Regions from separate parts of the Idiomarina sp. X4 genome, predicted to be linked through region 2. Evidence: predicted binding sites of a transcription regulator. Region 2 holds the regulator's gene; each other region holds the start of a gene.
What was found. Region 2 encodes FliA, which starts transcription of late flagellar genes. Its sites were predicted from a motif close to CTAAAGNTNNNNNNNNNNNNGCCGATA; they were not measured.
Positions count from the first base shown of each region.

Region 1: a site for FliA is predicted at 3,055-3,081, ahead of pomA (flagellar motor protein PomA). Genes of this name have one in related genera too.
Region 3: a site for FliA is predicted at 4,166-4,192, ahead of CWC33_RS09535 (flagellar protein MotY). Genes of this name have one in related genera too.

Region 1 is NZ_CP025000.1:1,666,530-1,676,716, reverse strand. It holds gene thiI (tRNA uracil 4-sulfurtransferase ThiI) at 1-1,168, opposite strand, end outside; gene CWC33_RS07985 (flagellar motor protein MotB) at 1,236-2,174, opposite strand; gene pomA (flagellar motor protein PomA) at 2,177-2,944, opposite strand; gene CWC33_RS07975 (exodeoxyribonuclease VII small subunit) at 3,125-3,361, shown strand; gene CWC33_RS07970 (farnesyl diphosphate synthase) at 3,358-4,245, shown strand; gene dxs (1-deoxy-D-xylulose-5-phosphate synthase) at 4,250-6,100, shown strand; gene CWC33_RS07960 (phosphatidylglycerophosphatase A family protein) at 6,470-6,934, opposite strand; gene thiL (thiamine-phosphate kinase) at 6,938-7,942, opposite strand; gene nusB (transcription antitermination factor NusB) at 7,945-8,364, opposite strand; gene ribH (6,7-dimethyl-8-ribityllumazine synthase) at 8,367-8,831, opposite strand; gene CWC33_RS07940 (GNAT family N-acetyltransferase) at 8,902-9,549, opposite strand; gene CWC33_RS07935 (lysophospholipid acyltransferase family protein) at 9,543-10,148, opposite strand; gene CWC33_RS07930 (DUF3014 domain-containing protein) at 10,152-10,187, opposite strand, start outside.
Region 2 is NZ_CP025000.1:361,865-372,051, reverse strand. It holds gene flhA (flagellar biosynthesis protein FlhA) at 1-1,405, shown strand, start outside; gene flhF (flagellar biosynthesis protein FlhF) at 1,423-2,778, shown strand; gene CWC33_RS01865 (MinD/ParA family protein) at 2,835-3,707, shown strand; gene CWC33_RS01860 (RNA polymerase sigma factor FliA) at 3,700-4,425, shown strand; gene cheY (chemotaxis response regulator CheY) at 4,462-4,845, shown strand; gene CWC33_RS01850 (protein phosphatase CheZ) at 4,859-5,608, shown strand; gene CWC33_RS01845 (chemotaxis protein CheA) at 5,622-7,784, shown strand; gene CWC33_RS01840 (protein-glutamate methylesterase/protein-glutamine glutaminase) at 7,800-8,960, shown strand; gene CWC33_RS01835 (ParA family protein) at 8,973-9,749, shown strand; gene CWC33_RS01830 (chemotaxis protein CheW) at 9,753-10,187, shown strand, end outside.
Region 3 is NZ_CP025000.1:1,973,292-1,983,478, forward strand. It holds gene fadR (fatty acid metabolism transcriptional regulator FadR) at 90-800, shown strand; gene CWC33_RS09510 (TM2 domain-containing protein) at 913-1,362, shown strand; gene CWC33_RS09515 (superoxide dismutase) at 1,525-2,106, opposite strand; gene CWC33_RS09520 (Grx4 family monothiol glutaredoxin) at 2,317-2,655, shown strand; gene CWC33_RS09525 (peroxiredoxin) at 2,779-3,384, shown strand; gene rnt (ribonuclease T) at 3,446-4,084, opposite strand; gene CWC33_RS09535 (flagellar protein MotY) at 4,225-5,121, shown strand; gene nth (endonuclease III) at 5,127-5,762, opposite strand; gene CWC33_RS09545 (electron transport complex subunit E) at 5,772-6,458, opposite strand; gene rsxG (electron transport complex subunit RsxG) at 6,455-7,096, opposite strand; gene rsxD (electron transport complex subunit RsxD) at 7,093-8,151, opposite strand; gene rsxC (electron transport complex subunit RsxC) at 8,148-9,788, opposite strand; gene rsxB (electron transport complex subunit RsxB) at 9,785-10,187, opposite strand, start outside.

The sequences.
Region 1 (10,187 bases), 1.3 Mb from region 2:
CAATGTCCTGCATACTCAATACATTGGATGCGCGCACAACCTGATCTAAAAGCTCCGGGTTCAGTTTTGCTTCTTCCGCCTCGATAACGTCAGGCAAGGCTTTCACTGTCGGTTTATTAGAAATGACTCCACAGTACTCAGGAATCGATTTCGCTAACGGTTCAGTGCCTATTTTCTTCGCCTCGTCGACAATTTCTTGTTTGTCTTTGGTGATAAGCGGACGCAATACTAAGGCCGGTGTCGCCTGATCAATCACTCGCAGATTAGACAGTGTTTGGCTGGAGACTTGACCCATTGCTTCACCAGTGACCAGCGCCTGTGCTTTAACATAATGAGCAACTTTTGATGCCGCCCGAAGCATTTGACGCTTAAGCACAACCCCCATTTGGCCATTATCAACATTCGTCAGAATGTCATCAACGATGGGCGCAAAGTCGACACTGATAAACTTAATAGGATGTGATGAGCTGTATTTTTTCCAAAGGAAATAAGCAATTTGACGCACCGCCACTTCGTGAGCGTCGCCACCTAAGTTGAAAAAGCAGAAATGAGTACGGGCCCCACGACGAATAAACTCATAGCTGGCAACGCCGGAGTCAAACCCACCACTGAGCAGTGACAACACCGTCTCCTGAGTCGGAATGGGAAAACCGCCAATACCATCAATGCGTTCACCAATAAGATGCACCACTTGATTGGTAATCTGCAGTTGTACTTCTTCATCCGGCCGGGTTAATTGCACACGAGCGTTTTCTGAATGCTTTAAAAGATAGCCACCGATGTAGCGTTCAAGTTGCTGAGAATTAAATTCGTGTTTGCCCTGACGTTTGACTCGCACCGCAAAACTCTTGCCTTGCAGGCGACGATTCCAGTGCTCACCGACGAGTTCAGCAATATCGTCAAAGGTCGTTAATGGCTGCTCAATAACTTCCGCAAACCAGGAAATTCCCGGAGTATGTCTCAGTGCCTCGCGTATCGCGTCGCGCGCGTCGTTGCTATCGGTCTCCGCTGCCACCTCAATACGGTCCCACAGCCACTTAACATAAATGGATGAATGTATCGGTGCCAAAATTTTGCGCAAATTATTGGTTAACACCTTACCGTGGCGTTTTCGGACCGATGCGCTTTTAATGGTGATTTCGGCGTGCAGGCGGACAACAAACTTCATAGCAATATCATTTGGCTTTGTGAGAAAGTCGGCAATTATACGTGTCCTAAGCGCCAGAAACCAGCGCTTAGTCTATGACGTCAAGCTGTTGCTCAGACTCGGCCGCTTTACCCTGCATCACCGATATTTCAACCCGACGGTTACGGCGACGATTCTCTTCAGAGTTATTTGGAACCAACGGTTTGGTGTCTGAATACCCCATAACCACCATGCGGTCTTCACTGAAGTCATCGACTTTTAGCATTTCCTCAGCGACAGCCACCGCTCGTTTGCTGGAGAGATCCCAGCGTGAAGAGTAAATCTCTGACACAACTTGCTCATTGTCACTGTGTCCGGAAATCGTAATTTCGCCCGGAATCTCTTTAAGTGCTGTCGCGACTTGCTGAATAATTGGGCGGAATTGCGGCTGTAAGAAAGCCGAGCCTTCCGGGAATGAGCCTTGTTCACGAATGCGAATAATAATTTGCTGACCGTGCTGTTCCAGCTCAATAGTACCGGCTTTTATTTCGTTCTCGAGCTGTTGTTCAATACGGCGCATGAGCTCTTGTGAAACCTGAGTCATGGCTTCAGTATTTTCAGACTCAGCCTGTTTTTCGTCTTCTTTACTATCGGCTTCCTGACCGCCACGCTCGGTTTGCTGACCGCCGGCAAAGTCGGACTGTCCTTCCTGAAACTCGAGCATTTGTTGAGTCATTTCAACGGTTTGCTGCTGAATGGTTTCTATTGGGGTTGGCTCAGGCCGACCAGGCCGAAATTCCTGAGCGATAACACTGGTTCCTTTGGGTATGTCTTTCACTTCAATTTTATTTTGCACGCCCAGGGCGTACTTCATCGAACCGGCTATCTGTTTAAACTTCAGCACGTCCATTTCGGAGAACGCCAACAGCAAAACGAAGAAACACATCAACAGCGTCATCAAGTCGGCGAATGTTGCCATCCACATCGGCAAGCCGATGGGCGGGCAGTCGCACTCTTCTTCTTCGTCTCTTACTGTCTCAGAGGCCATTCTTACTCTTCCTCGTCACCGTCACCAACGCGCTTTGATTCAGCCAGGTAGTTACGCAAAATACCTTCAATGACACGTGGGTTTTGCCCGTCTTGTATACCGAGTATGGCATCAAGAACCAACTGCTGATTCAGTTTTTCCTGCTCGGCACGCAACATCAGTTTGTTAGCGATTGGAATGGCGATAACGTTAGCCAAAAACGCACCGTAAAGTGTCGTCAACAAGGCAACCGCCATGGCCGGGCCAATGGCTTTAGGGTCATCCATATTAGACAGCATAGCCACCAAGCCAATAAGCGTACCTATCATACCCATGGCCGGTGCGACATCGCTCAGAATTTTGAAAACACGAGCGCCTTCTTCATGGCGCGCAAAACTCATTTTTATGTCTTTCGACAGCGTTGTTCTTACGACTTCTGCGTCGTGACCATCGACCAGCATGTCGACACCTTTACGAAAAAACTTGTTGGGAATTTCCGCCTCTTCCAACGCCAAAAATCCACCTTTACGCGCGGCGTCCGCCATTTCAACCGCCGTATCGATAAGTTCTTGCGGGTGCTCGATTTTGAAAAAGAAGGCTTTTACAAGGACCTTACCGGTTCCCAGGAACTGGCTCAGGGAGAAGTTGGCGAGTGTAATAAAAAGGGAGCCACCAAAAACAATGAATACCGATCGTGTATCCATAAACAAACTGATATCGCCACCCAAAACCATTGCCATGACAACGAAGCCAATGGCGCCGATTATCCCAACGAGCGTTGCTATATCCACTCAGTGCTCCTCCCCAATTCACTTTTTGCCATTCAGCTACGCTCCATTCTTAAACAATAGCGCTGCTCTGACAAGCATCTTCTTGTTATGTTACACAGGAATAATGAGATCATCGGCTGACATTCGGGATTCTTTATCGGATAATTAGCCCTAACACACAACAATTGCGCAAGAAGCACTATGTCAGAACAACAAAAAGCCCCTTCATTTGAGCAGGCGTTAGAAGAGCTAGAGTCATTGGTTAATGAACTGGAGCATGGCGAACTGCCACTTGAGAAATCGCTGGAAAAGTTCGAAAAAGCCATTCAATTAGCTCGTACCAGCCAACAACAACTGCAACAGGCCGAGCAAAAAGTCACAACCCTCATGGCTGCTCAGGAAGGCTCTTCTGAAAGTGATGACGGAGAAGTCATGTGAGCATTAATGCATTAACGGCTGAAGTGCGCGAGCAAGTCGACACGTTTTTACAAAAACAGCTGTCTCGCCACTCAATTAATGAACCATTAACCCGCGCTATGGAGCACGGTGTGTTGCTGGGTGGGAAACGCGTGCGCCCGTATTTATTAATGACGATTGCCGATATTTGTCACGGCGATAAGCATGCCGCTTTAGCCGCTGCAGCGGCGATTGAGCTCATTCATGCGTATTCGCTGATTCACGATGATTTACCAGCGATGGACAATGACGATCTAAGGCGCGGTCAACCCACCTGCCACATAGCCTTTGATGAGGCGACCGCTATTTTAGCCGGTGACGCTCTGCAGACACTCGCCTTTGAATTGTTGTCAGAATCCCCGCTAGGTGGGTTGAATGCAGACCGCCAGTTGTCTATGGTAAACGCATTGGCTCGTGCCAGCGGTAGTGCGGGTATGTGCGCCGGTCAGGCAATTGACTTACAAGCCACAGGCCAGCATGTCAATGAGACCGAGCTGGAGCACATGCACAAGCATAAAACGGGGGCGTTAATTGAAGCCGCTGCGATAATAGGCGTACTTTGTGGTGAAGAAAAAGCCCAAAAGTGGCAACCGCATTTTAAAGCCTTTGCGGCCCATTTGGGGCTCGCATTTCAAGTGCAGGATGATATTCTCGACGTTATAAGCAATACTGAGTTGCTTGGTAAGCCCCAAGGGTCAGACACGGCAGCCGATAAATCAACGTACGTTCAACTATTAGGTGTCGGCGGGGCTCAGCAATACTTAAACTCGTTACATGAGAAAGCACTACTGTCACTCGCCGATATCCCTTACAATACGGCAAAACTCGAACAATTTTCTGATGTCCTGCTGAAGCGGGATCACTGAGCGAATGATACAAAATTACCCGTTACTCGATAAAATTAACTCTCCGGCTGATTTGCGTGAACTGTCACCCAATCAACTCACTGACCTATGCGCTGAAGTTCGTCAGTTTCTGCTGACCTCCGTGAGTCAAAGCAGCGGGCACCTGGCGTCAGGTTTAGGTACCGTGGAGCTCACTGTTGCCTTGCACTACGTGTACCACACGCCAAATGATAAGCTGGTTTGGGATGTTGGTCATCAGGCGTACCCGCACAAGATTCTGACAGGTCGCAAAGATCAGCTGCACAGCATTCGCCAAAAGGACGGGTTACACCCCTTCCCATGGCGTGAAGAAAGCGACTATGACGTGCTTTCTGTTGGCCACTCGAGTACATCGATATCCGCCGCACTAGGGCTAGCTGTGGCCGCACAGCGTCAAAAGCGTGAACAGAAAGTGGTTTCCATTATCGGTGACGGCGCTATGACTGCCGGTATGGCCTTTGAAGCCATGAATCACGCAGGTGACATAAAACCGGATATGCTGGTTATTCTGAACGACAATGATATGTCGATTTCGGAGAACGTCGGTGCTTTAAACCATCATTTTGCTCGCTTATTGTCAGGCCGTTTTTATACGTCGCTGCGGGAGAGTGGCAAGAAACTGCTGAGTCCGCTGCCTCATATTCGTCATTTCGCGAGCCGTGCCGAAGAGCATATGAAAGGCATGATGGCGCCGGGGACCATTTTTGAAGAGCTCGGTTTCAACTACATAGGGCCCATTGACGGTCACGATGTTAATGCGCTGGTCGACACCCTACGTAACATGAAAGACCTGAAAGGTCCTCAGTTACTTCATATAGTGACGCAAAAAGGCAAAGGCTATAAGCCCGCAGAAAAAGACCCTATTGGTTACCACGGCGTGCCTAAGTTTGATCCTAAGTCATCAGAGCTGCCGCAAAAGGCGCCGGGCGTTCCAAATTACTCCGATATTTTTGGTCAGTGGCTGTGTAGCACTGCACAAAGTGACAACTCCCTTATGGCAATAACCCCAGCCATGCGTGAAGGCTCAGGCATGGTTGAGTTTTCCCAGGCGTACCCTGAGCAATACTTTGATGTTGCCATCGCTGAGCAGCACAGCGTCACTTACGCTGCTGGTTTAGCCATTGCCGGCATGAAGCCCGTTGTCGCCATATACTCCACATTCTTACAGCGTGGTTACGATCAGCTCATTCACGACGTAGCATTACAGAATTTAGATGTATTATTCGCTATCGATCGAGCGGGTATTGTTGGTGCCGACGGCCCAACCCACCAGGGGGCTTTCGACATTAGCTACATGCGCTGCATACCGAATATGGTCATAATGACCCCCAGTGACGAGCAAGAGTGTCTGGATATGCTGACGACCGGCTATGAGTATAAAGGCCCAGCCTCTGTTCGCTATCCCAGAGGCGCCGGTGTTGGACTCGAACTGAGAGACCCTGAACCATTAAAAATCGGTAAAGCCAGAACCGTCCGTGACGGTGAAAAAATAGCCTTTTTGAACTTTGGCACACTGTTACCAGAGGTAATGCAAGCCGCAGAAGCATTAAACGCAAGCGTTGTTGATATGCGTTTCGTTAAGCCTTTGGACACCAAAGCCATTGAAGACGCGGTTGCCAAACACGACAGTTTAGTCACCGTTGAAGAAAACGTGACCGCGGGTGGCGCCGGCAGTGCTGTGCTCGAGCATCTTGCCGATAAAGGCTTGCCTATTGCTGTCCTGCAACTCGGACTCCCCGATGAGTTCATCAAACACGGCTCCCAAGCCGAAATCCGCGCAGAGCTCAACCTAGACGCCAAAGGCATCGAAGCCCAAGTCAAAGCCCGCTTTTTCTAGATCGCGGAAACGCGAGCGCCGAGGGGGAGGTTGCTCACTTGCTTCGCTTGAGCACAGAGCCTCCTCTGGCGGAGACGCTACAAGTTCATCCATGAACACTTGACGAAGGCCATCCATGGCCTCCGACACTCCGCCAGAGGAGGCTCTATACTCTTAACGCTTACAAGTGCTCAACCTCCCCTTCTTGCATACATCTAGGCCTGATAATTTAGAGAAATAGATCGAAGGGAGCGCACTCAAAGGTTCCGGGACATCCTATTGAGGTGTGCAGCGCCATGGAAGGCGCTGCCCAAGCCCTACAGGGATGTATTTACGGGCGTCCTCAAAAGGATGTTCTGTAACCTCAGCGCTTCCGAAAGAGCTATTTCTCTAAACTATCAGGGCTACGCCATGCAAGATGGCGGTGGTTAGGATGCCGGCTATGACGTCGTCCATCATGATACCGGTGCCGCCAGTGAGTTTTTTGTCGGACCAGCCGATGGGGCCGGGTTTCCAGATATCGAATAGGCGGAATAGAATGAAGGCGGCGATGAGCCAAACGGCTTCGAAGGGTAAAGCGAACATGGCGAAGCCGTAGCCGACTATTTCATCCCATACAATGGAAGGATGGTCATGTTCACCCATGGCTTTGGCTGTGTATTGGCATAGGAAAACACCAATAATGGTCGCCATTAATAAGACGCCAATTTGCCATTGCCATGTGAGCTGGGTAGTCAGATAAACAAAGGGGATGCCGACTAAGGTGCCGAAGGTGCCGGGTGCTTTTGGGGCTAACCCAGTGCCAAATCCCAGAGAGAGCCAGTGTATTGGATTAAACCAGTTTAGTTTCGGCATAACTTACTCGCCTTCTCTGACCCGTTCGCCTGTAGCAAAGTGATTAAAGCTCTTATAGCCCCCGGGAAGCTCCCACGGCTCGCCTTCATAGTGCATGTCAATTTTCGCTTCAGCACCTTTGACGATTCTGCCAATACAGACTGGCTTGGTCTTTAAGTGTGATGTCAGCGTTTCCATGCGCCCGCGGTGCTCTTCCGGCAAGGTAAAACAAAGTTCATAGTCATCACCGGCGGTTAGCGCCATCGCTAATGCCTCATTGGCTTCCAGGGTTTCCGTAAGCGCTAGTGATAGTGGCAACTTTTCTAACTCAATTTGCGCAGAGACCTGAGCCTGTTTTAGCAGGTGCCCTAAGTCTGCCACCAAACCATCCGACACATCAATGCACGACGTTGCTACCCCTCGCAATACTTGCCCCATTGCAACTCTTGGCGTCGGGTAGTGTAGCCGCTCGATGACATGCTGTAAGTGGCGACCAGTGGTGCTGACTTTATTCTGTGTTACTTTTAAGCCTAACCCTGCATCACCTAATGAGCCACTCACATAAACCCAATCTCCGGGTTTGGCACCGCTTCGGCTTATGGCGGTTCCGGTTGGCAGCTGGCCATGGGCTGTTACGGTGACCGTTAGCGGACCTTTGGTGGTGTCTCCGCCAATAAGCTGACAATCGTAATAACGACAAATTTCGTCAAGTCCACTGCTGAATTCTGCTAGCCAGTCGTTGTCAGTATTAGGGCAAGTGAGTGCGAGGCTTATCCAGCTGGGTTGGGCGCCCATAGCGGCTAAATCGCTTAAGTTAACGGCGACCGCTTTGTGTCCAATGGCTCTTGGTGGTGTGGTTTTATCAAAATGCACGCCCTCAACTAACGTATCAGTCACGACAACAAGGTCATGCTCAGGCAAAGGTTTCACCACTGCGCCATCGTCACCAATGCCAATTGCAACATCGCTCCGACAAGCGGAGCGATTTGCGAAATAGTCGTTAATGAGAGAAAACTCGTCTTGAGGCATAACTATTTTCGTGCGGGTCTCAACGTATCGACTGCCTTGTCTAATACACCATTGACAAAACGGTGGCTCTCATCAGCCCCAAATGACTTAGCAAGTTCAATAGCTTCGTTAATAGCCACTTTGTAAGGAACATCCATGCGCTCACTTAGCTCGTAAGCCGCTATACGCAGAACCGCCAACTCAATAGGATCAAGCTCGTTTATTGGACGCGCCAAAAAGGGCTTCAGAGACTCATCAAGCGAACGGTACTGACCGCCAACGCCACGTACCAGCTCAAGAAAGTAGTCAACATCCACTTTACTGGTGTCGGTGTCCGTCAAGAACTGTGCTTCAATATCGCTGAAGCTGTTTTGCGATAACTGCCAGGAGTAAATAGCCTGTACCGCTAATTTTCGTGCTTTTCTTCTTGCTGCAGGTTTCATCTTCAGATCTTATCCAGTACGTTAACCATTTCGAGTGCGCTTAATGCAGCTTCAGAGCCTTTATTACCCGCTTTAGAACCGCTTCGTTCAATCGCTTGCTCCAGTGAGTCTGTGGTAATAACCCCAAAAGCGACAGGCAGCCCAAATTCGGTTGCAACACGACCTAGCCCGCTATTGCATTCACCAGCAACAAATTCAAAGTGAGGCGTGCCACCACGAATGACCGCACCGACAGCAATAATTGCATCGTATTTCCCAGATTGGGCTAAACGCTTTGCGGTAACCGGAATTTCGTAAGCACCAGGAACACGTACCACAGTGATGTCGTCGTCTGCTACTTCGCCATAGTGCTTCAATGTTTGAACCGCACCGTCCAGTAAACTTTCAACAACGAAATGGTTGAAGCGAGATACGATAATGGCAAATTTTTTGCCAGCCGCATTAATACCGCCTTCAATTACCTGCATAAGTTTTCCTTAATTGACCTGTCGTTAGTACTAAATCGCAAATTGCGCGCGATCATAGCACAAAGAGGAATTATTTGCGTGAAATTGCGTAAGAGAAATACTTTTCCCGTGTATCGAGGTTTCTGCCGATGTAGCGTGCTTTACTGCTTTCTAACAGTTGCAGAGCTGTTGCGTTATTTTCAGAGACAGGAAACATAACCTGCCGCCACGGCCAGCTTTCCCCAAGCCAACGCGTTAGTAAAGCGAAGAGATCGTTATGGAGGTTATTATCGACAGCACTTTCTAACAACCACCAGCTAACTTCTGCGTTATAGGCGCTTTTTGAAATACCACTGTTTTCCTGACGTTCCGACGCCACAGGCACCATATAAACCGCACCAATAATAGAATTGTCGGATTTATCCAGTACCACATAAGTGAACGCGGTCTTTTGTTCGGCTTGTTCCAGGTGGTAGTCCACCATTGTACTGTTTTGTTCCAGCGTACTCTTCTCAGAAGGCCAAGCCCAGCCGAGTTTCTTATATAACCATTTTTGTGACGTCATGTAAGAGTGAAAAAAGCGCGCTTTATCAGACTCCCGTATAGGCCGAATAATTAAATTATTACTTTCAGCTTCGCCGGGAACGGTCCATTGCTGCTGCCAAAAGTCGCCCGCCTTAGCCGGCATTGCGGCCAGTGCAAGAAAACACATAATGACAGCAGCCAAACTTCTCAGCACGATGCTTCACTCCGTTTGCCCTGCGCATGTGCAAAAAATGACTTCACACGAAGCAATTCTTTTTCGATTTCGTCGGTGATCATAAGTGCCGGGCCTATATCGATGGCTTTACGGGCAAAATCGAAAGCGACCGGTATGACCGGCACTTTTGCCTGCTTCGCCATGTGCAAAAAACCTTTCTTCCATTCGGTCACCTTTTTGCGCGTGCCTTCTGGAGTAATGACCAAAATGAGCTCATCTTTACTGCGAAACTGCTCAACCATACTACCAACCACACCGTTCGCAGCACTTCTATCAACCGGAATACCGCCTAACTTGGTCATCAGCGTTTTGATAGGAAACCGGAACAAGCTGTTCTTACCTAAGTAATTCAGTTTTAGACCCATCGCCAACATAACAAATGCGCCAACCGGAAAATCCCAATTTGACGTATGCGGTGCGACCGGCAGAATAGCCTTTTTTACCGCAGGCATACTGCCGTTAATTTTCCAGCCTCCCATGAGACGCATTCCAACGCGACCAACCCAGCGCAAGAAACGGTTGTCTCTCACCGGAAATTCGCCTTTCACAAACTCAGGAAGCTGATCGTTATTTTTCATAAATTACTGCAATGCCTTCTGTATTTCTCTTAATTTCTG
Region 2 (10,187 bases):
GACCATTGGTGACGGTTTGGTCGCTCAAATTCCCGCGCTGTTATTGTCTGTTGCAACCGCTATTATCATTACCCGCGAAAATGACAGCAAAGACATGGGTGACGCGGTGGTTCTGCAGTTGCTCGACAACCCGAAAGTATTGGTTATTTCTAGCTCAGTGCTGTTTGCTATGGGGGTTATTCCGGGCATGCCGCACTTAGCCTTCCTGAGCATGTCGGCGGTTCTGGCTGGCGCGGCGTATTTCAAACTTAAAAAGAATAAGGTTGAACAGGGCGAACTGGTTGAAAAAGAGCAAGAGCAGCAAGTTCAACAAGCACAGCAAAAAGAATTGTCCTGGGACGATGTTCGCCATGTTGACACCATTGGTCTGGAAGTGGGCTATCGCCTTATTCCTCTGGTAGACAAGCAGCAGGGTGGCGAGCTCTTATCCCGTATTAAAGGGGTACGTAAGAAGCAGTCGCAGGAATTCGGCTTCCTGGTGCCGGCGGTTCATATCAGAGACAATCTGGATTTAGGCCCGAACAGTTACCGAATTACCCTAATGGGTGTGACCATGGGTGAAGCGGAAATTCGCCATGACTGGGAGCTTGCTATTAACCCAGGCCAGGTCTTTGGTGAACTTGAAGGCGAAAAAACTACTGACCCTGCTTTCGGCCTGGACGCAGTATGGATACGCCCCGATCAAAAAGAACACGCACAAACTTTGGGCTACACCGTAGTAGATGCTGCGACGGTAGTGGCCACTCACTTAAGCCAAATTGTCACTAACCACGCATCGCAGTTACTCGGCCATGAAGAAGCACAGGAGCTGTTGGATCGCCTGGGTCGCACGCATCCGAAATTGGTGGAAGGACTTATTCCTGATTTATTGTCACTGGGTAACTTTGTCAAAGTTCTGCAGAACTTGCTAGATGAAGGCATTGCGATACGTGATATGCGCACCATTGTACAAACGTTAGTTGAGTACGCAGGACGCAGTCAGGACCCTGATGTCTTAACGGCTGCCGTTCGAATTTCTCTGCGCCGTCTGATTGTTCAGGATATCTCAGAAGGTGAAACCGAACTGCCTGTCATAACTTTGGCGCCAGAGTTGGAACAGATGTTGCATCAGTCACTACAGATGGCTGGTAACGACGGAAATCAGCAAGGCGCCGGTATTGAACCCGGTTTAGCCGAACGCTTGCAACAGTCGTTACGCGAAACGCATCAGCAGCAGGAAATAAACGGGGAACCGTCTGTGTTGCTGACATCCGGGCTACTACGCTCAACCATGGCGCGATTTGCGCGCCACGCTACCGATGGTATGCGAGTGTTGTCGTATCAGGAAATTCCGGATGACAAGCAAATTCGCATTGTCAGCTCAATTGGTGGACAACAAAACAGTGGTGAACAAACCGCTACCTAAGACAACGGGAGTCGCTTGTGAAAATTAAACGCTTTTTTGCAGAGGATATGCGTCGAGGCTTACAGCAGGTTAAAGAAACCTTAGGCGCTGATGCGATTATTCTTTCCAATAAAAAGGTGAACGGTGGTATTGAGTTAGTGGCTGCTGTTGACCCTGACGCGCGTGCGCCAGAAGCGGCTCCAGAGACCTCCGCAAATACTCAGGCACCAAAGCAAGAGTCGGAAGCACCGGCTCAGTCGTTGGCTGAATTGCTGCAGCGTCAAAATGCCGCGCCTTCGCAAACGTCTCCGCAAGAGACAGCACAAACGACCGGTCAACCTGAAACGCCGGCAAAACACGATATTTATCAGCAAATGGCGCATCAGTCAGCGCCGGCTCAACAAGAGTCTTCACAAGCGGATATCTTCCCTGAGCAAGTTAATACGCCGGACAGCAACGACTCGGAAGCAATAGCAGAGCTGCGCTCACAAGTGAACGGTATTCGTCAGTTGTTAGAGCACCAGTTAAGCGGTCTCATGAAGCAAGAGATGGATCGCGAAGAACCAGTGCGCGCTATGTTGATGCAACGGCTTATGACGATGGGCTTGAGTGAACGCATCGCGGATCAGATTGCCTGTTTTATTCCTGAAAGCAGTTCAGACGAGGATGCCTGGGAACAAACCATGCATTTGTTGGAAGGTCAGCTGAATACCACCAATGACGATATTTTGACACGCGGCGGTGCAGTGGCACTCGTTGGTCCTACCGGCGTTGGCAAAACCACCACCATCGCTAAGCTGGCGGCCCGTTACGCTCAGCGTCATGGCTCTGACAAAGTTGCTTTAATTACCACTGACACCTTCCGAATTGGTGCCAGTGAACAATTACAGACTTACGGACGTATTATTGGCTGTCCGGTAAAAGTGGCAAAAGACGCAAAAGAGCTAGCGGATGCATTACTGTCGCTGCGTGACAAAAGCCTAATTTTGATTGATACGGCAGGTATGGGTCAGCGCGACAAGCGCTTAAGCGAGCAACTTGGCCAATTAATACAAAATACCCGCCTGAGAATTCGACCTTATCTGGTATTGTCGGCAACCTCACAAAGCCAGGTGTTAAATGACGCCGTTAAACAATTCAAAACACTACCTTTGTCGGGTTGCATTTTTACCAAACTGGACGAATGCTTAAGTTTAGGAGAAAGTATCAGTGTGGCAATTGAGTACGGCCTGCCGGTTGGATATATCACCAACGGTCAGCAAGTACCGGAAGACATTAAAGTTGCTGATGCAAATTACCTGGTATCTGAAGCCGAGCGGTTAATGGACAAAAGCATTTGTTCCTCGGTATCAGACGTGCCAAAATCGTACTGGAATGCGGCGTTTTCTCGCTGAGTGAGCCGTTATACAATGACGCTGTTGTCGAAGATGTAAAATAAGAGATACGCCCGATGGATCAAGCAAGCGGTCTGCGAAGAATGAAACAGTCAAAAGTAAAAGTCATAGCCGTCACAGGTGGTAAAGGTGGCGTGGGTAAAACCAACGTCTCGCTGAATATGGCCATCGCTATGGCGAAGCAGGGAAAACGAGTACTGGTACTTGATGCCGACCTTGGCTTGGCTAATGTCGACGTCATGCTGGGCTTGCGTGTTGAGCGCAACCTGTCTCATGTACTGAGCGGCCAATGCGAACTGGAAGATATTTTAATTGAAGGGCCGGGTGGCATAAAAATCGTCCCGGCGACCTCAGGAACTCGCTCCATGGTTGACTTGAGCGAGTCAGAGCACGCCGGTCTTATTCGGGCGTTTAGCCAACTGCAGGGAAACTACGACGTTCTTATTGTGGACACGGCGGCGGGTATTGGAAACACCGTGGTCAGCTTTGCCCGGGCTTCCCAGGATGTTCTTGTGGTTGTCTGCGATGAACCTACTTCAATCACCGATGCTTACGCACTTATTAAAGTATTAAGTCGTGAACAAGGACTGTTTAAATTCAAAGTTGTTGCCAATATGGTGCGCAACATGCGCGAAGGGCAGGTATTGTTTAATAAGTTGACTAAGGTCACGGATCGTTTCCTCGATGTGGCATTAGAGTTAGCAGCGATAGTTCCTCACGACGAGAATTTGCGGTTGGCCGTTAGAAAACAACAACCAATGGTGTTGGCGTATCCCAAATCGCCGGCGTCACTGGCGTTTAAAGCATTAGCGAAGAAGGCTCTGGATTGGCCAATTCCTGCTCAGGCAGGAGGGCATTTAGAATTTTTCCTTGAGCAATTGATAACTTCTGCCGATAACGGGAGTAAGCGGGATGTTGCCAATGAATAAAGCCGCCGCTTATACCGCAACAGCCGACAACCGTAACGCTATTATTGAGCAGCATACGGGGCTGGTTAAGCGAATTGCGCATCACATGATGGCGAGACTACCCGCCAGTGTGCAAGTCGATGACTTAATTCAAGCGGGCATGATAGGCTTATTAGAAGCGGCACGGAATTTTGATAACAGCAAAGGCGCCAGTTTTGAAACCTTTGCCGGAATACGTATTCGTGGCGCTATGCTGGATGAGATTCGTCGTGGTGACTGGGCGCCGCGCTCAGTACACAGAAACCACCGTCGTGTGTTAGAAGCCATCCGGCAGGTCGAAAATGACACCGGACGTGATGCAAAAGACACCGAAGTCGCTAGCAAGCTGGGCATTGGCCTGGATGAATACCACGCTATTTTGCGTGATGTCAGTTCAGGGCGAATCATCGGTATTGAAGACTTAGGCGTTTCTGAAGATGCGATTATACCGGAGCAAGTGACGGGTTCGGCGTATGAGCCACAGCGTGATGTCGAAAACGCAGCGTTTCATAAAGCCCTGGTATCGACAATTTCTTCGTTACCAGAGCGTGAAGCTTTAGTGCTTTCATTGTATTATGATGAAGAATTGAATTTAAAAGAGATAGGTGAAGTGCTGAGCGTGAGCGAGTCTCGCGTTAGTCAAATTCACAGTCAGGCAATGGTGCGGCTCAAGTCGCGAATGCAGAATTGGGTTGAATAATTTTGGTGGTAATCGAGAGCCTCAGTGGAGGGTGCTTTGGATAAAAATATGAAAATTCTTGTTGTAGATGACTTTTCTACAATGAGACGAATCATTAAGAACTTACTTCGTGACCTTGGTTTTACGAATATTCAGGAAGCCGATGACGGCAACACGGCTCTGCCTATGTTGCAAAACGGCGATTTTGACTTTGTCGTGACCGACTGGAACATGCCGGGCATGCAAGGTATCGATCTGCTAAAAGAAATTCGTAAAGACGATAATCTGTCGCACTTGCCGGTACTAATGGTAACGGCGGAAGCAAAACGCGAACAAATCATTGCTGCAGCACAGGCTGGTGTTAATGGCTACATCGTAAAACCATTCACCGCAGTGACGTTAAAAGAAAAGCTCGACAAGATTTTCGAACGCATTAGCTAAAAGGGCTATGACCATGTCTGATAAAGCCCATGATATTTCCCTCGAGCAGGCTAAAGAACTCGTGTCTTTGCTGGAAGAGGGAAAGCAGCAACAAGCCAATCAACTTCTGGAAGACGTATACAACCGTCGCAATGACAAACTGTTTACTTCAGTGGGTCAGCTGACGCGTGACCTCCACGAAGCATTGCAGGACTTCCAACTGGATCCTCGTATTGTGCAAATGACAGAAGATGATCTTCCTGATGCGCAAAACCGTTTACAGTACGTTATTCAAAAAACAGAAGATGCCGCGAACCGAACAATGGATGCGGTAGAGGCTTGTTTACCGATGGCTGACGACATGCACCAGCGCGTTGAAAGTGTCATGCCGGTCTGGAATCGGTTGATGAGCAACGATATTGAGATAAATGAATTCAAGTCTTTGTGCCATCAGGTCGATGATGTACTTAAGCGCTGCGGTGAAAATATGCCGCAAGTGCATGGGCTTATGACCGAAGTGCTTATGGCTCAGGATTATCAGGATATTACTGGGCAGGTCATTCGACGGGTTATTCAACTGGTTGAAGACGTCGAGAAGAATCTCATTGAACTGTTAAAAATATTCGGCAAAGAAGAAGCTCGAAGAGAAGCTGAAAAAACCGAATCTTCAAAGCAGAAAAGTGCCAGTGAGGCAGAAGGCCCGATTATTGATGCCGATAAACGTGATGACGTTGTTGGTGGGCAAGACGAAGTGGACGACTTACTGTCCAGTTTAGGTTTCTAGGAGCATCAGTCGCATGAGCTTTGATATGGATGAAGACATACTGCAGGACTTTTTGATCGAGGCGGGAGAGATCCTCGAGCAGCTGTCTGAGCAGTTAGTTGAGCTAGAAAACGACCCAGAAAACAAAGATTTATTAAACGCGATTTTCCGTGGCTTTCATACCGTGAAAGGCGGCGCAGGCTTTCTGTCGCTAACTGCCTTAGTGGATACCTGCCATGGTGCTGAAAACGTGTTTGATACTTTGCGTAATGGTCAGCGCACGGTTACGTCAGACTTAATGGACGTGATTCTTCAAGCGCTGGACACTATCAATGCTCAGTTTGCACAGGTACAAGCTCGTGAAGACATCAGTCCTGCCGATGACAAATTACTCGAGCTACTGCACAAACTCAGTCAGCCTGAGTCTGAAGACGAGGCTCCTATTGAAGCGCCGTCTAAAGAAGCTGAGCCAGAACCGGAACCCGAACCAGAGCCAGAAGCACCCAAAGCGGAAGCGACCAAAAGCTCAGGCGATGGCGGCATAGACGAAATTCAAGATGATGAATTTGAAGCCTTACTTGATGAGCTGCACGGTGAGGGCAAAGGCCCAGGTGTTGGCAAATCAGATAAGAAAGCCGATGCGCCGAAAGCTGCGGCTGATAATGACAACGATGAAATTACCGATGATGAATTTGAGTCGTTGTTAGATGAGCTTCATGGCTCAGGAAAAGCGCCGAAAAGCGCTGAGAAGAAACAAGAAGAGCCAGCCGACAGCGATGAAATTACCGATGATGAGTTTGAGTCCCTGTTAGATGAACTGCATGGTTCTGGCAAGGCACCGACGAAGAGTGTGGATAACGGAAAAGAAGAAAAGCCAAAAGGTACGCCTAAGCCTGAGAAAAAGGCGGCGCCTAAACCAGAGCCAAAAGCCAAGCCAGCGGCTAAACCTGCTGCAAAAGAAGACAAGCCTAAAGCTGCAGAGAAACCGGCTGACAAGAAGCCGGCAGCACCACAGCAACCGGCTGCGGAAACCACGGTTCGAGTCGATACCAAACGTTTGGACGACATTATGAACATGGTTGGTGAGCTTGTTTTGGTGCGCAACCGTTTATTGAGTCTGAGCAATTCGGACGACTCTGATAACGACGAAATGGGCAAAGCCATTTCAAACCTGGATGTTGTCACTGGCGACTTACAGGGCGCCGTCATGAAAACCCGTATGCAGCCAATTAAGAAAGTCTTTGGTCGCTTCCCTCGGGTAGTTCGTGACTTAGCACGCAGCCTGAAAAAAGAAATTAACTTAGAAATGTTCGGCGAAGACACCGACTTGGATAAAAACCTCGTTGAAGCGTTGGCTGATCCGCTGGTTCACTTAGTGCGCAACTCGGTTGACCACGGTATTGAAATGCCGGATGTTCGTGAGGCCAACGGTAAGCCAAGGGCGGGTACGGTGACGCTGTCAGCTTCTCAGGAAGGTGACCATATTATGCTGTCGATTAAAGACGACGGCGCGGGTATGGACGCTGAAAAGCTTAAAGGCATTGCCATTAATAAAGGTATTTTAGATGCCGACGCAGCAGCACGCTTAAGCGACGAAGACGCTTACAACCTGATTTTTGCGGCTGGTTTTTCGACCAAAGAGCAAGTGTCTGATATTTCGGGCCGTGGCGTCGGAATGGACGTAGTAAAGACCAAAATAAGCCAGCTAAATGGTAGTGTCAAAATTCAGTCAGAGCTGGGTAAAGGTACTGAGTTACTGATTAAAGTGCCATTAACCTTAGCTATTTTGCCGACTCTGATGGTGGCAGTGAAAGAGCAGACGTTTGCGTTGCCACTGGCGGTTGTCAGCGAAATTATCGATTTGGATATGAAGCGCACCAATACAGTCGATGGTCAGTTAACACTGATTGTACGTGACCGTGCGATACCGTTGTTCTTCCTTGAACATTGGCTGGTGAGAAACCCAGACCGCTCAAGCCGCAATGAAAACGGCCATGTTGTGGTTGTACAGATTGGCAATCAGCAGGTTGGTTTTGTGGTCGATGCGCTCATTGGTCAGGAAGAAGTGGTTATTAAACCATTGGATAAACTGTTACAGGGCACGCCAGGTATGGCAGGTGCAACCATTACCAGTGATGGTGGTATTGCGCTGATTATTGACGTACCAAGCATGCTGAAGTATTACGCTAAACGATAACGGGACACACCGTTCATGACAGTTAAAGTTCTCGTAGTGGACGACTCGGCGTTTTTCAGACGCCGGGTAACCGAGATTCTGGAAGCACACTCAAATATTCAAGTCATTGGCTCGGCCAATAATGGCGAGGAGGCGGTAGCGCAAGCAAAAGCGTTAAAGCCTGACGTTATTACCATGGACATTGAAATGCCGGTGATGAACGGCATTGATGCGGTAAAAACCATTATGGGCAGCAACCCTTGCCCCATTTTAATGTTCTCGTCACTGACTCACGAAGGTGCAACGGCAACGCTAAATGCGTTAGAAGCTGGCGCTGCGGACTTCTTACCTAAGAAGTTTGAAGATATCGCTCGTAACCGTGATGAAGCGGTTAAAACGCTACAAGATCGCGTATTGGCCATTGCCAAGCAACCCTCAGCCAGAACGCCGACAATAACGCGTACACCAACAAGTCGAACCGCTGAGCCGGCGAAACCGAAAGAGCCCGTGTCGGCGCTGGATCGTATTCGACAACGTAATGAAGAACGGCAAAGCCAGCGTCAAGCATCGTCTCGATTAGCAGATGCCGCCGGCTCTTTGAGCATTAATCGTGCGTATCAAGTTTTGGCGATTGGGACATCAACCGGTGGGCCCGTTGCATTGCAGAAAATACTAACGCAATTGCCGGGCAACTTTCCGTACCCCATTGTTATGGTGCAACATATGCCAGCGGCTTTTACTAAAGCCTTTTCTCAGCGCCTGGACGGGTTGTGTAAGATACGCGTGAAAGAAGCCGAGGATGGCGATGTATTGACCCCTGGCACGGCTTACTTAGCGCCGGGTGGCAAGCAATTAGTGGTAGAAGGTCGATCCGGCAGTGCCCGGCTGCGAGTCAAAGAGGATACCAGTGGCCGCGTTACGTATAAACCCAGTGTCGACTTAACCTTTGCCAGCTTATCAAAAGTGTATATGGGCAAGGTGTTGGGCGTTATTTTGACTGGGATGGGGGCCGATGGCCGTGAAGGTTCACGTATGTTGAAACAACAAGGCGCGACTATCTGGGCTCAGGATCAGGACAGCTGTGTTGTTTATGGTATGCCGCAAGCGGTTGCCTCAGCGGGTATTTCAACGAAAAGCATTAGTTTGGATAATATGGCGCGCTCAATCATGAAAGAAGTCGGATACAGCGGCATTTAATAAGGTGCGTATATGATTGTTTGGACGGTAGCTAACCAGAAAGGTGGCGTGGGAAAAACCACCACAACAGTCGCTCTGGCGGGGCTATTGGCTGAACAAGGTAAGCGAGTGTTATGTATTGACACTGACCCTCATGCCTCACTGACCTATTACTTTGGCTTTGACTCCGAAGAGCTGACTCACAGCGTTTTTGATGTATTCAGCGCCGGTAAAGAGGTTAACCGTGAATTGATGCGCGAATGCATTTTGCCGACTGACTTCGACAACCTCAATATTATGCCCGCGACCATGGCGTTAGCGACACTGGATCGAAAGCTTGGTACGCAAGGTGGAATGGGCCTGGTGTTAAAAAAAGGCTTAGCCTCTGTCGCTGATGAGTACGACTACGTGCTTATTGATGTTCCACCGGTGCTCGGTGTGCTCATGGTTAACGCATTAGCCTGTTGTAATCGGGTGCTCATACCGGTGCAGACGGAATTCCTGGCGTTGAAAGGTTTGGACAGAATGATGCGTACGCTTATGCTCATTCAGAAGTCACGTGGCGAAGAGCGACCGTATACCATTATCCCCACCTTGTACGACAAACGAACCAATGCGTCATTACAAACGTATAAGAAGCTTGTTGGTCGGTACGGTAAGTCGGTTTGGAACGGCATGATCCCTATCGATACCAAATTCCGCGATGCGTCGAATGAACAGACACCACCGTCACTATATGCGCCGAAGTCACGAGGTGTGTTGGCCTATCAGTCATTGCTTATTCACTTACAACAAATGGAGCTTCGCTAAGTTATGAACAGCAAACACTCCAGCAGTGAACAGGCAATGACCGAGTACCTCGATGCGTTACTGCTTGAGGATGAGGTCGTTGAGTTTGATAACGAGCCGGTGAAGAAACTGCTCGAGCAGGCCGCGCCGAAAATACAGCAAGTGACCGAACAAGAGTCGGTGACTTTAAACAGAGATGAAGACTTATTGCCTTTAGTTTCTGTAAAAGCGGACGATACTGATACTAGAGAGGCGCTTGCTAAGACTGAGGTCGAGGTAGAAGCGGATACTCAGGTTGAGCCGGATGTTGTCACTGAACAAGTCGAAGAAACTGAAGAGAGCGTTGAGGTTGACGATGAGATAGACGTCGCAACGCATACAGATATTGACGAAATGGCGCCAACGGAAGACGCGCAGCCAGATGCCATGTCTGAGTACATGGAAGACGATTTCCAGGCG
Region 3 (10,187 bases), 1.0 Mb from region 2:
TGAATGTCGATATAAAGGCAGAAGTTATCTTGTCCGACCTCGTATAAGACTGCTAGAATCACTCTATCATTCAGCATTTGGGCGGGAAAATGATTATAAAAGCCAAAAGTCCGGCGGGATTTGCCGAAGAGTATATCGTTAAGTCTATTTGGAACGGGCATTTTGCGCCAGGAACCATTTTACCCGCAGAACGTGAATTATCGGAACTAATTGGCGTTACTAGAACGACGTTACGGGAAGTTTTGCAACGCTTGGCTCGTGATGGTTGGTTGACCATTCAACATGGTAAGCCGACAAAAGTGAATAATTTCTGGGAAACTTCCGGGTTAAATATACTGGAAACCTTAGCTCGCCTTGATGAAGATGGCATGCCAGAGTTGGTTGATCAACTCTTATCTGCCCGTACCAATATTAGTGCTATTTATATCCGCGCAGCCATTCGTCATAACCCAGGCCGCGTCATTGAGTTGATAGAAGCAGCGAAAGAGCTTGAGGACGATGAAAAGAGCTTCGCAGAGTTTGACTATCAGCTAAACCACGACTTAGCCATGGCGTCCGGAAACCCGATTTATGTATTGGTGTTAAACGGATTTAAAGGTCTGTATTCACGAATCGGTCAGTACTACTTTTCTTCACCTGAGGCCCGCCAACTGGCACGCGATTATTATGAAAATTTAGTGAACTGCGCCAAAGAGGGCGACTATAACGAATCGGTCAACCTGGTGCGCCGCTACGGCTATGAATCTGCGGAAATATGGCACAGTTTACGAGGCGACATGCCCAATAACCTAGTCGAATAAAGCGCCGGAAAGGCGCTTTTTTTATGATCTTAATTTTTGCGTTGCTTAGCTATTTACAATTCTATAACCTATTAGCTGATACCGACCTAATAGCTAAAAGGAAAATAAGAAAATGAAGGGATCAGTACTAGATTTTGACGAGGGCAACCGTAGCGGCATTATCTCTGGTGAAGATGGTAATCGTTATACTCTCGATATTTCAGAATGGAAAGGAAACCAGTTGCCGAAAGTGGGTGCGAAAGTCGATTTTGCAGTGACCGGTGACAAAGCTGAAGCGGTTTACCCAGACTCCGCTGCCTCAAGTACTAGCACATCGTCGAAGAAAATTGCCGCCGCTGTCTTGGCCTTTTTCTTAGGTGCTTTTGGTGCGCATAAATTCTATCTGGGATACACCAAAGAAGGCGTTATTATGCTGTTGGTGTTCTTGTTTGGATTTATTCTTTTAGGCTTTCCGTCGATTATTATTGGCATTATTGCATTCGTCGAATTTATTATTTATATCGTTAAGCCTGACGATGAATTCGAGGAAACCTATGTTCAGGGGCATCGTCCTTGGTTTTAAAAGGGCATCGTCCTTGGTTCTAAAAGGGCATCGTCCTTGGTTCTAAAAGGGCATCGTCCTTGGTTCTAAAAGGGCATCGTCCTTGGCTTTAAAATTGAATTTGAACAATAAAAAAGGCGCCAGAGGCGCCTTTTTGTTTTGTATTTGTAAAACTCAGAACTATTAACCTAAGTTTTTGTTCACAAAGTCCCAGTTCACCAACTTCCAGAATGCTTCCAGGTAGTTAGGGCGAGAGTTGCGATAATCAATGTAGTAGGCGTGTTCCCATACGTCGACAGTTAATAGAGCTTCAACACCATCGTGTGCAACTGGAGTGTCTGCATCATCGGTGTTCAGGATATCAACAGAGCCGTCAGATTTTTTCACTAGCCAAGTCCAGCCTGAGCCAAAGTTGCCTGCTGCGCTTGCGTTGAATTCTTCCTGAAATTTTTCGAAAGAACCCCATTTGTCGTTGATAGCGTCAGCAATAGCGCCAGTTGGAGCGCCACCACCATTTGGGCTCAAACAGTTCCAGTAAAACGTGTGGTTCCAGACTTGAGCAGCGTTATTAAACAAGCCACCTTTTTCTGACTTAATGATGTCTTCTAACGACTTACTTTCAAGGTCAGTACCTTTGACGGCATCGTTCAGTTTGTTGACGTAAGTCGCGTGGTGCTTGCCATAGTGATACTCTAAAGTCTCTTCTGAGATATGAGGCGCTAATGCGTTTTTCTCATAAGGAAGAGCGGGTAGTTCAAATGCCATAGTCTCTCTCCGTAGTTTTTCTTTTAAGGCAACTTAGTATCTGGCGACACGTATTTATAATCGCCAGAAGACGAATTTTATTCTTGTATCTACGTTATATAGGGTTGGTTAGATTGCTTTTCAAGGAAATCTTTCAATTTAGGCAAATCTTTTCTGCTGTGCTAGAATACTTGAGTGTTTTAATCAACCATTATGTAGAGCAGAGGTGTTATGGAAACGGTTGACAGAATTAAGCAACAAATCGAAGAAAATCCCATTTTGTTATACATGAAAGGCTCGCCGAAACTGCCAAGCTGTGGCTTTTCGTCACAGGCATCACAGGCTCTTATGGGATGTGGCCAGGCGTTTGCTTATGTGGATATTTTGCAGAACCCGGATATTCGTGCGGAACTGCCAAAGTACGCAAACTGGCCAACCTTCCCACAGCTTTGGGTTGAAGGTGAATTAGTCGGTGGTTGTGATATTATCATTGAGATGTTCCAAAATGGTGAATTGCAGCAGCTGATTACAGAGGTAGCAGAGCGCCACCCGGAACCGTCAGCAGAGTAAATCAGCTGAACAAATAGTAAGCAATCGGTCAAAAGTTTTGACAGAGCCCTTGTTTTTAACTTGGTCTATCCCCATTACCGATTGTGAAGGTTTCATTTACTTTAACTGAAATGGAGAGAATCAATGTCTGTATTAGTAGGTCGTAAAGCACCTGATTTTACTGCAGCAGCGGTACTTGGCTCAGGTGAAATTGTTGAAGATTTCAAACTGTCTGACCATATCAAAGGCAAAAAAGCAGTTATTTTCTTCTACCCACTGGACTTCACTTTCGTATGTCCTTCTGAGCTAATCGCTTTTGACAAGCGTTTAGAAGAATTCAATAAGCGTGGCGTAGAAGTTATCGGTGTTTCTATCGATTCTCAGTTCACGCACAACGCATGGCGTAACACCTCAACTGACGACGGTGGTATCGGTCAGGTGAAATACCCATTGGTTGCTGACGTACGTCACAGCATCTGTAAAGCGTATGACGTTGAGCACCCAGAAGCAGGCGTTGCGTTCCGTGGTTCATTCCTGATCGACGAAGACGGTATGGTTCGTCACCAGGTTGTTAACGACTTACCATTAGGTCGTAACATCGACGAAATGCTGCGTATGGTTGACGCATTGAACTTCCATCAGAAGCACGGTGAAGTTTGCCCCGCAGGTTGGGAAGAAGGTAAAGAAGGCATGAAAGACAACCCTGAAGGTGTTGCTTCTTACCTGTCTAAAAACGCTGACAAACTATAAGCGTTTAATGATAGTAAAAAGTCGCTCTTCGGAGCGACTTTTTTGTTTTACGTTTCTAAAGTTAGTCACTAGAAGCCAGTGGCCAGCCTCCTAAATCTTTCCAACGGTTGACCATCCAGCAGAATAACTCTGCCGTACGCTCTGTGTCATAAAGAGCGGAGTGAGCCTGTTTCCCATCAAACTCAATTCCGGCAGCCTGGCAAGCTTTTATTAGTACCGTTTGCCCTAAAGTCAGAGCGGCCAAAGACGTGGTGTCAAAGCTTACAAAGGGGTGAAACGGGTTACGTTTTAAATTGGCCCGTTCAGCCGCAGCCATGACAAAACTATGGTCAAAGTTCGAGTTATGACCGACCAAAACAGAGCGCTGACAACCCGCCGCTTTTTGCGCTTTTCTAATGGGTTTAAACAGTTCGCGTAATGCCTCTGACTCTGGGACTGCGCCGCGCAGGGGACTGTCTGGATCAATGCCGTTAAAATCGATAGCCGCTTGTTCTATGTTGGCGCCTTCAAAAGGTTCGACGTTATAATGCACTGAATCAACCGGCTTTAACGTGCCGTCGCTGTCAAAGTCCAGCAGTACCGCCGCTATTTCTAAAAGGGCATCTGTTTTTGCGTTAAAACCCGCAGTTTCAACGTCAACAACGACCGGCATATAGCCACGAAACCGTTTCTTCATTAGCGACTCAGAAGTGTCAGACATAAAGACCCTTTAGTTATTTAAGTGGTTATCTCAATTGGCGCCTATTATGCCAAAGATATATCGACAATGCTGAGAGAAACGCTAAAGCGCGGCGAATAAATGCCGATAAAAGCGTATTCGAACTTTGAACCGGAGTGCCTATGAAAAACTGGCTGATGTTAACTGCGGCTGCAGCGTCTGTATTGCTGGCCACGAGCCAGGCAAACGCCAATGCAGTTAGGCATTACAGCGCTGATCTTGATAGCTCGTCGTGGCAGCTAAGTGAAGATACTCGCCTGGAATGTGCGTTAGAGCATGAAATTCCGCGCTACGGTAAAGTTCGCTTTCAAAGCGAAGCAAGTAAACAGCTCAACTTGCGTATGAAAATGGACATGAGAAAGTTGCCTGACAGCTATGGTGTCTCGGTGATTGAATCTGTGCCACCTCGCTGGCGTCCGGGTGAAGCAAGTTACCAAATTGGCTCTATGCAGCTTTATAAGCAGTTTAATGGCGAGTTACAAAAGCAATTAGCCTGGACACTGTTGAGCGAACTGGAAAAAGGCCGGTATCCGACGTTTTTCTACGACGACTGGTATAACAACCGTGATCAGGTGGCTGTGTCGTTGTCCTCGGTGAATTTCCGCAATAAATATGATGACTTCTTAAGTTGTGTCAATGCGTTACTCCCGTTTAGCTTTGAAGATATTGCCTACACAGTGTTGAATCATGAAGATGGCAGTGAAAAACTGACCGTATCGTCACAGCGTAAGCTAAAGCAAATTAGCGATTACTTGAAAGTCGACAATGATCTTGACCTTGTCCTTGTTGATGCTTACACCGATTCGCTCGGCGCGCGGGGACCAAACCAAGAGCTGACAGAGCAGCGTGCCGAAGAAATACAGACGTTTTTTGTTGAGCGTGGTATAGCGGCTGATCGGATAAAAACGGTTGGTCACGGTGAGGATCGACCGATTAAGTCAAATGACAACGAGATTAACCGACAGTTAAATCGCCGGGTTATCGTACAGCTCGCAAAACCCTCAGGGATTGAGCTTTAACAGGCTCAATCGCTGGTTTTGTCTTTAAACTCGCACAAGTCTTCAATAATACACGAGCCACAACGGGGTTTCCTGGCAATACAAGTGTAGCGACCGTGTAGGATAAGCCAATGGTGTACGTCGACTTTAAACTCCTTTGGCACCACTTTTATCAGTTTTTCTTCCACTTCTTTCACGTTCTTCCCTGGTGCCAATTTGGTTCGATTAGAAACGCGGAAGATGTGCGTATCAACGGCAATGGTTGGCCAGCCGAACGCGGTATTTAAAACGACATTAGCCGTTTTACGTCCAACCCCCGGCAGAGCTTCCAATGCGGCTCTGTCTTCCGGCACTTTACCACCGTACTGCTCCACCAGAATTTTACAGGTCTTGTAGGCATTTTCGGCTTTCGAGTTAAACAAACCAATGGTTTTTATGTACTCTTTTATCCCCTCAACCCCCAGGGCCAGCATGTCCTCAGCCGTTGGAGCGGCCGGAAATAGCTTACGTGTTGCTTTATTAACCCCGACATCGGTTGCCTGAGCAGACAATAATACGGCGATAAGTAGCTGGAACGGCGTTTCATATTCCAACTCTGTGGTTGGGTTTGGATTATTGTCGCGAAGACGGCTTAAAATTTCGTAGCGCTTATTTTTATTCATAAGTAGTTGTTATTGTTGTGCGGTTACGCGGGCGCGGGTGACGGTTTTCTTCTCTGCTCGCTCGGCTTTTATAGCATCAATTCGGTTTTTCAGGGCAATGATAAAGCCCATGCCAATAAAGGCGCCTGGCGGCAATATGGCGAGCAGAAGCGGATAGTCAACGGTGAATAACTCAATTCGTAATTGGGCCGCCCAGTCCCCAAGTAGCAGTTCAGCACCGTCGAACAATGTGCCATTACCAATAATTTCACGCATAGCGCCAAGCAGCATTAGTACCAGTGCAAAACCGATCCCCATCATCAACCCGTCGAACGCCGCTTTCTGCCAAGGGTTCTTAGAGGCGTAAGCTTCAGCACGGCCGATAATGGCGCAGTTTGTAACAATAAGCGGAATAAAAATACCGAGCGACTGGTACAGCTCGAACACATAAGCGTTCATTAGCAGTTGAATAACGGTCACAAAGGTAGCAATAACCATAACAAAGACTGGAATACGTATTTCCTGAGGCACGAAGCTACGCACCAGTGAAACGGTCACATTAGAGCCAATAAGAACGAACAGTGTGGCTAAGCCAAGTCCCATCGCATTGGTTACAGAGGCGGTGACCGCCAGCAACGGGCATAGCCCCAGTAATTGTACCAGCGCTGGGTTGTTGTCCCAAAGTCCTTGCCAAGTCAGTTCTTTGTACTCGTTCATTGTGCGGCCTCCTGACAGCGCTGAAGCTCAGCATTGAATAATGTGCCTGCGTTTTCTTCTAAATAGAGTGTGGCTCGTTTAACAGCGCCAACCACCGCACGCGGTGTAATGGTTGCGCCTGTGAATTGATCAAACATGCCACCATCGCGTTTTACCGCCCAGCGATCATCGTCTTGGGATTTCACTCGTTTGCCTGAAAACGACGTAATCCAGTCGTTTTTCTCTATTTCTATTTTGTCGCCAAGCCCTGGTGTTTCCTGGTGGCGCAATGTTCTGACACCAAGTAACTCCCCTGAGGGCTTTAACGCGACTAATAAACGAATGGCCCCGGAATAACCGTCGGGGGCAACAATTTCGGCGGCTAATGCGGTGGGTTCATCGTTAACCCAGGCTCGATACATTGGGTGCGGTTCGTTGCTGCCAAGAGCGGCATGAGTCAGCAGACGACAGGACTCATACAGATCGTTGTCGTGCATAGCGGGCGGAATAAGCTGATTCAAAGTGCGCAGTACCTGAGCTTGTTGTTGTTGCGCTATTTTATCTTTAGTGAGCACTTGTACGCCCACCACTAAAGCCGTGGCAATCACTGCGAAGGCAGCCAATATCAGGCCGTTTTTCTGCATACTATTAATGGTCATTTGCGCTCTCCGTGACCATACACGGTTGGTCTTGTATAACGATCAATAATAGGCACACACATGTTGGCTAACAGCACAGCAAATGCAACGCCGTCGGGGTAGCCCCCCCAACTACGAATAATAAACACCAGCAAACCGATTAATAGACCAAAAACCACTCGGCCTCGGTTTGATGTGGCTGCTGATACCGGATCGGTTGCAATGAAAAATGCGCCTAGCATGGTTGCACCGCTCAGTGCATGGACGATAGGACCCGCCATTAAGTCCGGTGCGAACAGGTAAGCAAAAAAGGCCGGCACGCACAGCCCAGCGATAACGCCGACAGGAATGTGCCAGCTAATAATACGTTGCTGTATGAGTAACAAGCCACCAATGAGAAAGCCAAGGTTAACCCATTGCCAGCCTGCTCCTGCTAAGAAACTAAACTGTGGTTTGTCATATATCTCGGTTAGGGTGAAACCCTGGGTTAGTCCGGTTTTTATAGCATCTAATGGCGTCGCCATAGTAACGCCGTCAATACCGGCTCGCAGTTGTTCGACGCTGTAACCCGCCGGCGTATATTCAAACAGTATGGTGTGTAGCGTCTGCCAAAGCGTGAGTGAATGCTCACCTATTGTCGATGGCGGTAGCCAGTTGGTCATTTGTACCGGAAAAGAGACTAGCAATAAAACGTAACCCGCCATCGCCGGATTAAACAGGTTTTGTCCCATGCCACCGTATACGTGCTTCACAACAACAATAGCAAACAGCGTACCGATAACAATGATCCACCAGGGTGCTAAAGGCGGAATACTAATGGCCAATAAAATAGCCGTAACCAAGGCTGTGTTATCGCGCAGGGCTGACATGGCAGGGCGGTCACGCGCGATAATGCAGGCCGATTCAGCGAGCAACGCGGTAATGACTGCCAGAACGATTTGAAACCAAACACCGAAGCCAAAGAAGTAGCTTTGTATCAAGACGCCCGGCACGAGCGCATAACAGACCCAGCGCATCATGCTGCTGGTGCTGTGCTGGCTATGTCCGTGAGGCGATGATGCTATTTTAAAACTCATGACTCATTTCCTTTCGCTGAGCTATTTTCTTCATCGGCTTTTTGTGCCTGGGCGGCCTTTTTAGCTTTAGCGCGGGCGATAGCGGCTGCAACTGCCGCCGATTTGCCGCCTGACTCCGGCTTTTCTTTACTGTCCGAACTTGGCGTCTCGGCTTTTTCAGCCTGAGTTTTTTTACGCGCCTCGGCTGCTTTTCTATGACGCTCCAAACGCTCCTGTTTTTCACGTTCTAAACGTTCTTGGCGCGCTTCAAAACGCTGACGCGCATGCTCAGCTTTGGCTTTTTCCCGGGCAATGTTGCGTATCTCTGCTTTCGCTTTACGATAATAATGCACTAATGGAATTTCGCTGGGGCAAACATAGGCACACGCGCCGCACTCTATGCAGTCAAACAAGTTCTGCTCGTCTAACGCATCGTAGTCTTTTGCTTTGGCCAATAATTGCAGTTGCTGAGGTTGTAGGGTTGCAGGGCAGGCATCGGCGCAGGCACCGCAACGAATGCAGGCCAGTTCAGGTCCGGGGGCAGGAAGCTCTTCCTCTGTCGGCGCTAAAACACAGTTAGTGGTTTTTATTACCGGAACTTCAATGCTCGGTAGTGTAAAACCCATCATTGGTCCACCCATAATCACGCGTTGTTTGGTTTGGGCGGTAAACCCTGACTCTTTCAACAAGTGCTCAATGGGAGTCCCTAACAATGCCCAGACATTGCGTTTCTTCGCAATAGCGTCGCCGGTCATCGTCACAACACGCTCCAGTAATGGTTCACCATGAATAATAGCGCGTTTGACGGCATAAGCGGTGCCAACATTTTGCATGAGAAAACCGATATCCATTGGCAACTTACCACTGGGAACCTGCTCACCGGTGAGCAGTTCAATAAGCTGTTTTTCGCCACCCGAAGGGTATTTGGTTGGTACAACTTTCAATGCTATTTGTGAATCGTCCCCAATAGCAGCGAGAATAGCATCAATAGCCTTGGGCTTATTATTTTCTATGGCAAAAAGCACAGAGTCACAATGGGTGATGTACTGCAGAATTTTTACACCCGCAACAATATCGTCTGCGTATGCCTGCATGAGTCCGTCGTCTGCAGCAATATAAGGCTCGCACTCAACGCCATTAATAATGAGATGACGTAAAGGCTTTTGTTGTGCCAGTTTTTGTGCGGTTGGGAAACCAGCCCCACCCAAACCTGCGATGCCGGCTTGTTGAATCAGTTCAAGTAAGCGAGAAACCTCAACTTCCCGGTAGTCCGGGATGGTGTGTTTATTGCCCCAGCGATCTTCGCCGTCGGGCTTTATTACAATGGCAAGTTCGGGTAGACCCGACGCATGTGCCGTTGGGCGTTCTTCAATCGCATGAATAATACCGGACGTCGGGGCGTGTAGAGGTAGCCCCAAGCTCAAACTGGCCTCGGTTAGCTGCTGACCTTTATCAACTCTCTGGCCGGGCTCAACCAGTAAATTACCCGATGGGCCAATGTGTTGACGTACCGGTAGTATTAACTCGTCAGGTAAAGGCAGTGAACGTATGGAGTTGTTGCACGCCGGCGCTTTTCTCTCCGGAGGGTGTATGCCACCAGGGAAGTGTCCAGAGACGTTACTCGATACATAAATGGTGTTGTTATCTGAATGGCTCATTCAACCACCTTCACCGGAATGCTGTTCTTTTTGATGTTTCCTTTAACTGTATCGAGGTCCCATTGCCAGGTTTCCGGACTAGCCTTCACGGCGACCATGTCGATGCAGTCGACTGGGCAAGGTCCAACACATAAGTCGCAGCCTGTGCATTCGTGCTCAATAACGGTGTGCATTTGTTTGGCGGCACCTAGAATAGCGTCGACCGGGCAAGCTTGAATACACTTGGTGCAGCCAATGCATTCGTCTTCACGAATGACGGCCACCTTTTTTACGTCCTCTTCACCGTGGGCTGAGTCTAACGGTTTCGCCTCAACGCCCATTAAATCGGCTAACTGTTTTATGGTCGCCTCGCCACCGGGAGGGCACTTATTAATATCGTCACCGTTTGCAATGGCTTCT